One region of the Bradyrhizobium sp. I71 genome, then DNA from elsewhere that is predicted to be linked to it. Evidence: riboswitches for the same ligand, from Rfam matches in the RefSeq annotation. Region 1 holds a riboswitch; the other holds the start of a gene.
What was found. Region 1 has a riboswitch for S-adenosylmethionine ahead of FJV43_RS14595 (O-succinylhomoserine sulfhydrylase). Riboswitches for the same ligand answer to the same signal wherever they lie in the genome.

Region 1 (3,402 bases):
ACCGCCAAGATGGTGGAGGACGGCATCAGCCGCATCCAGGCCGCGGGCGGCGCCGACATCGTGCTGGTCGATCCGCAATATTCGCCGGCCGTCAACCAGCGCGCCGAGAGCGCTGGCAAGATGGTGAAGCTGCTCAGCAAGGTCGCCGAGCTCCGTCACGTCGGAATCTTCCCGCGCTTCGAGGTGATGCGCGACTGGCATGAGAAGCAGGCCATTCCGGTCGAGGGCTTCGTGATCGCCGATGGCCTGCACATGAACGATTGGGGCTATGCCTGCTTCGCTCAGCTGTTGGGTGATGACATCATCCGTTCCGTCGGCCAGATCAAGCTCGGGGTGAACGTGCCCGCGGACGTGCGGACGTACCGGCCGATGTGAGAGGGCGAATAGGGAATGGCGAGTAGCGAATAGATCGACCTATTCGCCAATCACTATTCGCCATTCACGCCTTCTCCAGCGCCGCCGTCAGATCCTCGATCAGATCGTCGGCATGTTCGAGCCCCGCGGAGAAGCGAATGAATCCCTCGCTGATCCCGAGCGCGGCACGGTCCTCCGGCTTCAGGCGCTGATGCGTCGTCGTCGCCGGATGCGTGACGAGGCTCTTGGCGTCGCCGAGATTGTTCGAGATCTTCGCAAGCTTCAATTCGTTGAGCATGCGGAACGCGGCCTGCTTGCCGCCCTTGACCTCGAAGCCGACCAGGGTCGAGCCTCCGCGCATCTGCTTCTTCACCAAAGCTGCCTGCGGATGATCGGCGCGGCCGGGATAGGCCAGCCGCGAGATCTTCGGATGGCTCGCCAGCACCTCGGCGATGCGCGCTGCGGTCTCGGTCTGCGCGCGCACGCGCACGCCCAGCGTCTCCAGGCCCTTGAGCAGGACCCAGGCATTGAACGGCGAGATCGAGGGACCGGTCTGGCGCATGAAATTGTGGATGTGCTCGGCGATGAAGGCTTCCGACGACAGGATGATGCCGCCCAGGCACCGGCCCTGGCCGTCGATATGCTTGGTGGCGGAATAGACGACGACGTCGGCCCCTAGCGCGAGCGGGCTCTGCCAGATCGGCGTGGCGAACACGTTGTCGACCACGAGCCGCGCGCCGCCCTTGTGCGCGATCTCGGCGATCCCGGGGATGTCGAGCACGTCGAGGGTCGGGTTGGTCGGGCTCTCCAGGAAGAACGTTTTCGTGTTGGGCTTCAGCGCGCGCTGCCATTGGTCGAGATCGAGCCCGTCGACCAGCGTGGTCTCGATGCCGTAGCGCGGCAACAAGTCCTGGATGACGTAGAGGCAGGAGCCGAACAGGGCGCGCGAAGCCACGACGTGATCGCCGGCCTTGAGCGGTGCGAGGATCGCGGTCGTCACCGCGGCCATGCCGGTCGCCGCCGAGCGGGCGGCTTCGGCGCCTTCGAGCTCGATCATGCGGCGCTCGAACATCGCGATGGTGGGGTTGGAGTAGCGCGAATAGATGAAGCCGGGGTCCTCGCCCTTGAACCGCGCCTCGCACTCCTCGGCGCTGTTGTAGACGTAGCCTTGGGTGAGGAACAGCGCCTCCGACGTCTCGCCAAATTGCGAGCGCAGGGTCCCGGAATGGACCAGGCGGGTTTCGGGACGGTAGTTGGCAGGCGACTTCGACATAGGACCCTCCGACATGACCATTCGATGCGCAAACGGTCACAAAAAAACCGGCCTGGATATCTCCACGGGCCGGGATCACAGAGGTCCCCGGCCTGTTTAGCGACTTATTTAACGTGGCTGCAAGCCGGCCGGCTCAAATCACCACGGGATAAGTGATGCTCATATTCCGCAATGCCCTTTCCGTCAAGGCGTCCATCGGCTAGCCGTAACAGGCTGTTTTTCCCGTATGTCGGGATGCAAGAGAGCCCTGATGAGGACCCCCGGTTGACGTTCACGGTCGCCGCCGACGCCAATGGTATCCTGCCCGACCGCATGATCGCGGCGATGGCGGAAGCGGGGCTCATCCTGCCCGAATACGACTTCGTCGAGAGCCAGATCCAGCCGGCGAGCCTCGATCTGCGCCTCGGCGATATCGCCTATCGCGTCCGCGCCAGCTTCCTGCCCGGTCCCGGCGCCACGGTCGCCGAACGCATCGATGAATTGAAGCTGCACGAGTTCAGCCTCGCCGACGGCGCGGTGCTGGAGACCAACTGCGTGTACATCGTGCCGCTGCTGGAAAGTCTGGCGCTGCCGCCGGAAATCGTCGCGGCAGCCAACCCCAAGAGCTCGACCGGCCGGCTCGACGTCTTCACCCGCGTGATCGCCGACGGCACCCGCCGCTTCGACATGATCGGCGCCGGCTATCATGGCCCGCTTTACGCCGAGATCAGCCCGAAGACCTTTCCGGTGCTGGTGCGCGAGGGCTCGCGCCTGTCGCAGGTGCGTTTCCGCACCGGTGATGCCATCCTCAATGCCGACGAGCTCGAGGCGCTGCATGCCGCCGAGCGCCTCGTCGACATCGACGATGCCGACCTCTCCGGCGGTGTCGCCGTCTCCGTCGACCTCTCCGGCGAGAAGGCGAGCGGCTTCGTCGGCTATCGCGCCAAGCGCCACACCGGTGTCGTCGACGTCGATCGCCGCTCCGGCTACGCGGTCGAAGACTTCTGGGAGCCGATCTCGGCCCGCCCCGACGGCAGCCTCATCCTCGATCCCGGCGAGTTCTACATCCTCGCCTCCAAGGAAGCGGTGCAGGTGCCGCCCGACTACGCCGCGGAGATGGTGCCGTTCGATCCTTTGGTGGGCGAGTTCCGCGTGCACTATGCCGGATTCTTCGATCCCGGCTTCGGCTATGCCGGCGCCGGCGGGCAGGGCTCGCGGGCCGTGCTTGAGGTGCGCTCGCGCGAAGTGCCGTTCATCCTCGAGCACGGCCAGATCGTCGGCCGCCTCGTCTATGAAAAGATGCTCGCCCGCCCCGACGCGATGTACGGCCAGCGCATCGGTTCCAACTACCAGGCGCAGGGCCTGAAGCTGAGCAAGCATTTTCGGGTGTAAGTGTCAGCAAGCGCTGCGCGTGCACCATGGCTCAAAGCGGCGGCTTCGGCCGTGGCGGCTTCGGACCAAAGGCGCGTGCCGTATCGCGCTGCGGACGGTTCACCCTGGTTAGTGCGAGCTGTCGCGCATACTCCTTGTCGCCGGCGTCCTTGTACTGCGGACTGGTCAGTGCCGCCATCAACGCCACCACGTCGTCGATCTCGGTCTCCGTCAGCGCCAGCGGCTGGATGTCCTCATCGAGCCACGCGTCAGCGACGCCGTCGCCCTTGTTGTAGTGATCCATGACGTCCCACAGCGTTTCCATCGATCCGTCGTGAAAGTAGGGCGCGGTCACCAGGATATTTCGCAGGCCGGGCGTCTTGAAGGACGCAATGTCGCCCGGCCGCTTGGTGATCAGGAAACGT
Region 2 (3,402 bases), 1.5 Mb from region 1:
GTCGACGTCAGCGGTGAGGTTGGTCTCCTGCGCGACGACGTTCTTGGCGCCGACCGCCATGGTCGCGATCGGGTAGACCAGGAAGCCGTGCGTGGTGGAGATCGCCTCGTCGCCGTGGCTGAGATAGGTGTGGGCGAGCAGGTTGAGGATCTCGTCCGAACCGGCGCCGCAGATGATGCGGTTGGGATCGAGCCCGAAAGAACGGCCGATCGCCTCGCGCAGCACGCGCGAGGTGCCTTCCGGATAGTCCTCCAGATGATCCGCCACGCGCTTGAACGCCTCGATCGCCTTGGGCGAGGGGCCGAACGGCGTCTCGTTGGCCGAGAGCTTGAACACCTTGCGGCCCGGCTCCGGCACCGGGCTCTTGCCGGGGGTGTAGGGCGCAATATCGAGAATGCCGGGATTCGGCACGGGGCGGGACATCTTCAACTCCGAAATGGCGAGGCGCGCGATTTACGATGTCGCCCCGGTCGGGGGCACCGTATAGCGCGTTGCGTGGCTGCCGACGAGAGCCGTGGAGCGTACCGAGGCCCCCGCCTCGATCAGGGCAGCCCTGATCTTGTCGATGCTGGTCGCGCTGGTGACCGAGACCAGCAGCGCCGCCCCATCGAAGGCGGTATCGGGCACCGCCACGATCTCGGCGAGCGGCGACAGGGCGCGCGCGACCTCGGCGTTCCAACCGGAGACGCGCACGCTGAAGGTCTCGACCTCCGTCACCAGGGCGCTGTCGGGAACGCGCGAGACCGCGAACACCGGCATCGCCGCCGGATGATCGGCACGTTCGACGAAGGGCATTCGCGCGATGATCTTCGGCGCGCCAGCTTCCTCCAGCAAGAGCCACCACGGCGTGCGGCTGGAGGTCGCCGAGACCAGCGCCAGATCGCCCTTGGATTTCGCCGCCGCTTCGACCGCGGCCTGCGCGCTGAAATGCGCGACGTAAGGCACCGTAAAGCCGAAATGGAAGCGCGCGGAATCGCGCATTGCAGGCTCGCTCACCGAGATGTCGGCATGCACGGAGAACGGCGCCTGCACATAGGTGAAGGTCGAGATGATGACGCGCCAGATGCTCTCGACCGTGTCGAGCGGCAGGATGCCGCAATGGCGCCGCACGAGGTCGCGCATCATGGCGGCCTCGCGCGCCGGGCGGAATGCCGAGCCGACCTCCTGGGTCTGCTTCACCTGGATCAGGCGGTCGATGATGTCGCCGCGCTGCATCAACAGGCGATGCATGGCCTCGTCGATCGCGTCGATCTCCTTGCGCAGTTCCTGCAGCGATGGCGGCGCGGGCGGACGTTGGGACATGTCTGGCTGTCGATCGTTCGGAATGGGGAGTGTCCTGATTAGGCAGTCGGGGCGGCGAAAGCAAAGAGAAATGACGGCCTTTTTGGTCGATCAGATGGAGACGAATTCGATCGATCCGGACCGCGACTTGACGAAAACCGCCCAAGACGGTAGCTTTTGCTTGTTCCGTGGTCATTTGAGCCGGCCGGCTTGCAGCCACGTTAAAAAACTCGCTAAACAGGCCGGGGACGCTTCCGATCCCGGCCGAACCTATCGTTCAGGCCGGGTTTTTCATGGCCTGATTTCAGCGGCGGTCTGACGGCAGTCGCAAACGAGGTCGATGATGGTTGGCGTCAAGTCCGTACCCAGTCCTGCGATCAGCGCCGACGAACGGTCGCACGAGGTGGATCACCCGAGCTCGCAGGTCGCGCATTTCGGCGCCGAGCAGCCGCTGCGGCTCGATTGCGGCGTCGATCTCACCCCGTTCCAGATCGCCTACCAGACCTATGGCGAACTCAACGCCGATCGCTCCAACGCCGTTCTGATCTGCCATGCGCTGACCGGCGACCAGCACGTCGCCAATGTGCATCCCGTCACCGGCAAGCCTGGCTGGTGGGAGACGCTGGTCGGCCCCGGCCGGCCCATCGATCCCAAGCACTACTTCATCATCTGCTCCAACGTGATCGGCGGCTGCATGGGCTCGACCGGGCCGGCGTCGATCAATCCCGCCACCGGCAAGGTCTGGGGCCTGGATTTCCCCGTCATCACCATCCCCGACATGGTGCGCGCGCAGGCGATGCTGATCGACCGGCTCGGCATCGACACGCTGTTTGCCGTCGTCGGCGGCTCGATGGGCGGCATGCAGGTGCTGCAATGGACCTCGGCCTATCCTGCCCGCGTGTTCTCCGCGCTGGCGATTGCCTGCGCGACGCGGCACTCGGCGCAGAACATCGCCTTCCACGAACTCGGGCGCCAGGCCGTGATGGCCGACCCCGATTGGCATGGCGGCGGCTATGCCGATCACGGCATCCATCCGCATCGCGGGCTCGCGGTGGCGCGGATGGCGGCGCACATCACCTATCTCTCGGACGCGGCGCTGCATCGCAAGTTCGGCCGGCGCATGCAGGACCGCGAGCTGCCGACCTTCTCGTTCGACGCGGATTTCCAGGTCGAAAGCTATCTGCGTTACCAGGGCTCGTCCTTCGTCGAGCGCTTCGACGCCAACTCCTATCTCTATCTGACGCGCGCGATGGACTATTTCGACATCGCGGCCGACCATGGCGGCGTGCTGGCGAAGGCGTTTGCGGGAATCCAGACCCGCTTCTGCGTGGTCTCCTTCACCAGCGACTGGCTGTTCCCGACCTCGGAATCGCGCGCGCTGGTGCACGCGCTGAACGCGTCGAGCGCGCGGGTGTCGTTCGCGGAGATTGAAACCGATCGCGGCCACGACGCCTTCCTGCTCGACGTGCCCGAATTCTTCGACATCTCCCGCGCCTTCCTGCAATCGGCAGGCAAGGCCCGCGGGCTCACCGGCAAGGACCGCTAGCAATGTCTGTCCAGGAAGTGCTGCCGCTGGGGGGGCTTTCGTCCGCGCAGTCCGGTCAGTTTCGCGCCGATCATCTGCTGGTCGCCGAGATGGTCAAGCCGGGCTCGAAGGTGCTCGACGTCGGCTGCGGCGAGGGCGACCTGCTTCAGCTGCTTGAGACCCGCGGCATCGACGGGCGCGGCATCGAGCTGTCGCGCGAGGGCGTCAACCGCTGCGTTGCCAAGGGGCTCGCGGTGGTGCAGGGCGACGCCGACACCGACCTCGTCAACTATCCCGACGACGCCTTCGACTACGTGATCCTGTCGCAGACGCTGCAGGCGACGCGGCAGCCGCGTGTGGTGCTGGAGAACCTGCTGCGCATCGGCCGCCGGGCCATCGTCTCGTTCCCGAATTTCGGCTTCTGGAAGATGCGGCTGCAGCTCCTGATCGGTGGCCACATGCCGCGCACGGAGAACCTGCCGGCGACCTGGTACGACACCGCCAACATCCATTTCTGCACCATCAAGGATTTCGTCGAGCTCTGCGACGAGATCAACGTCAAGATGGAGCGCTCCATCGCGCTCGATCTCTACGGC

Region 2: linked by a shared signal. The riboswitch ahead of FJV43_RS21515 (homoserine O-acetyltransferase) and the one ahead of FJV43_RS14595 (O-succinylhomoserine sulfhydrylase) in region 1 are both predicted to bind S-adenosylmethionine.

The regions. Positions count from the first base shown of each region.
Region 1 is NZ_CP059398.1:2,972,067-2,975,468, reverse strand. Features, by position in the region: gene FJV43_RS14600 (SGNH/GDSL hydrolase family protein) at 1-375, shown strand, start outside; gene FJV43_RS14595 (O-succinylhomoserine sulfhydrylase) at 440-1,627, opposite strand; SAM riboswitch at 1,703-1,782, opposite strand; gene FJV43_RS14590 (2'-deoxycytidine 5'-triphosphate deaminase) at 1,892-2,998, shown strand; gene FJV43_RS14585 (cytochrome c peroxidase) at 3,030-3,402, opposite strand, start outside.
Region 2 is NZ_CP059398.1:4,450,737-4,454,138, forward strand. Features, by position in the region: gene hisC (histidinol-phosphate transaminase) at 1-423, opposite strand, end outside; gene FJV43_RS21510 (chorismate mutase) at 454-1,302, opposite strand; SAM riboswitch at 1,460-1,539, shown strand; gene FJV43_RS21515 (homoserine O-acetyltransferase) at 1,625-2,827, shown strand; gene metW (methionine biosynthesis protein MetW) at 2,830-3,402, shown strand, end outside.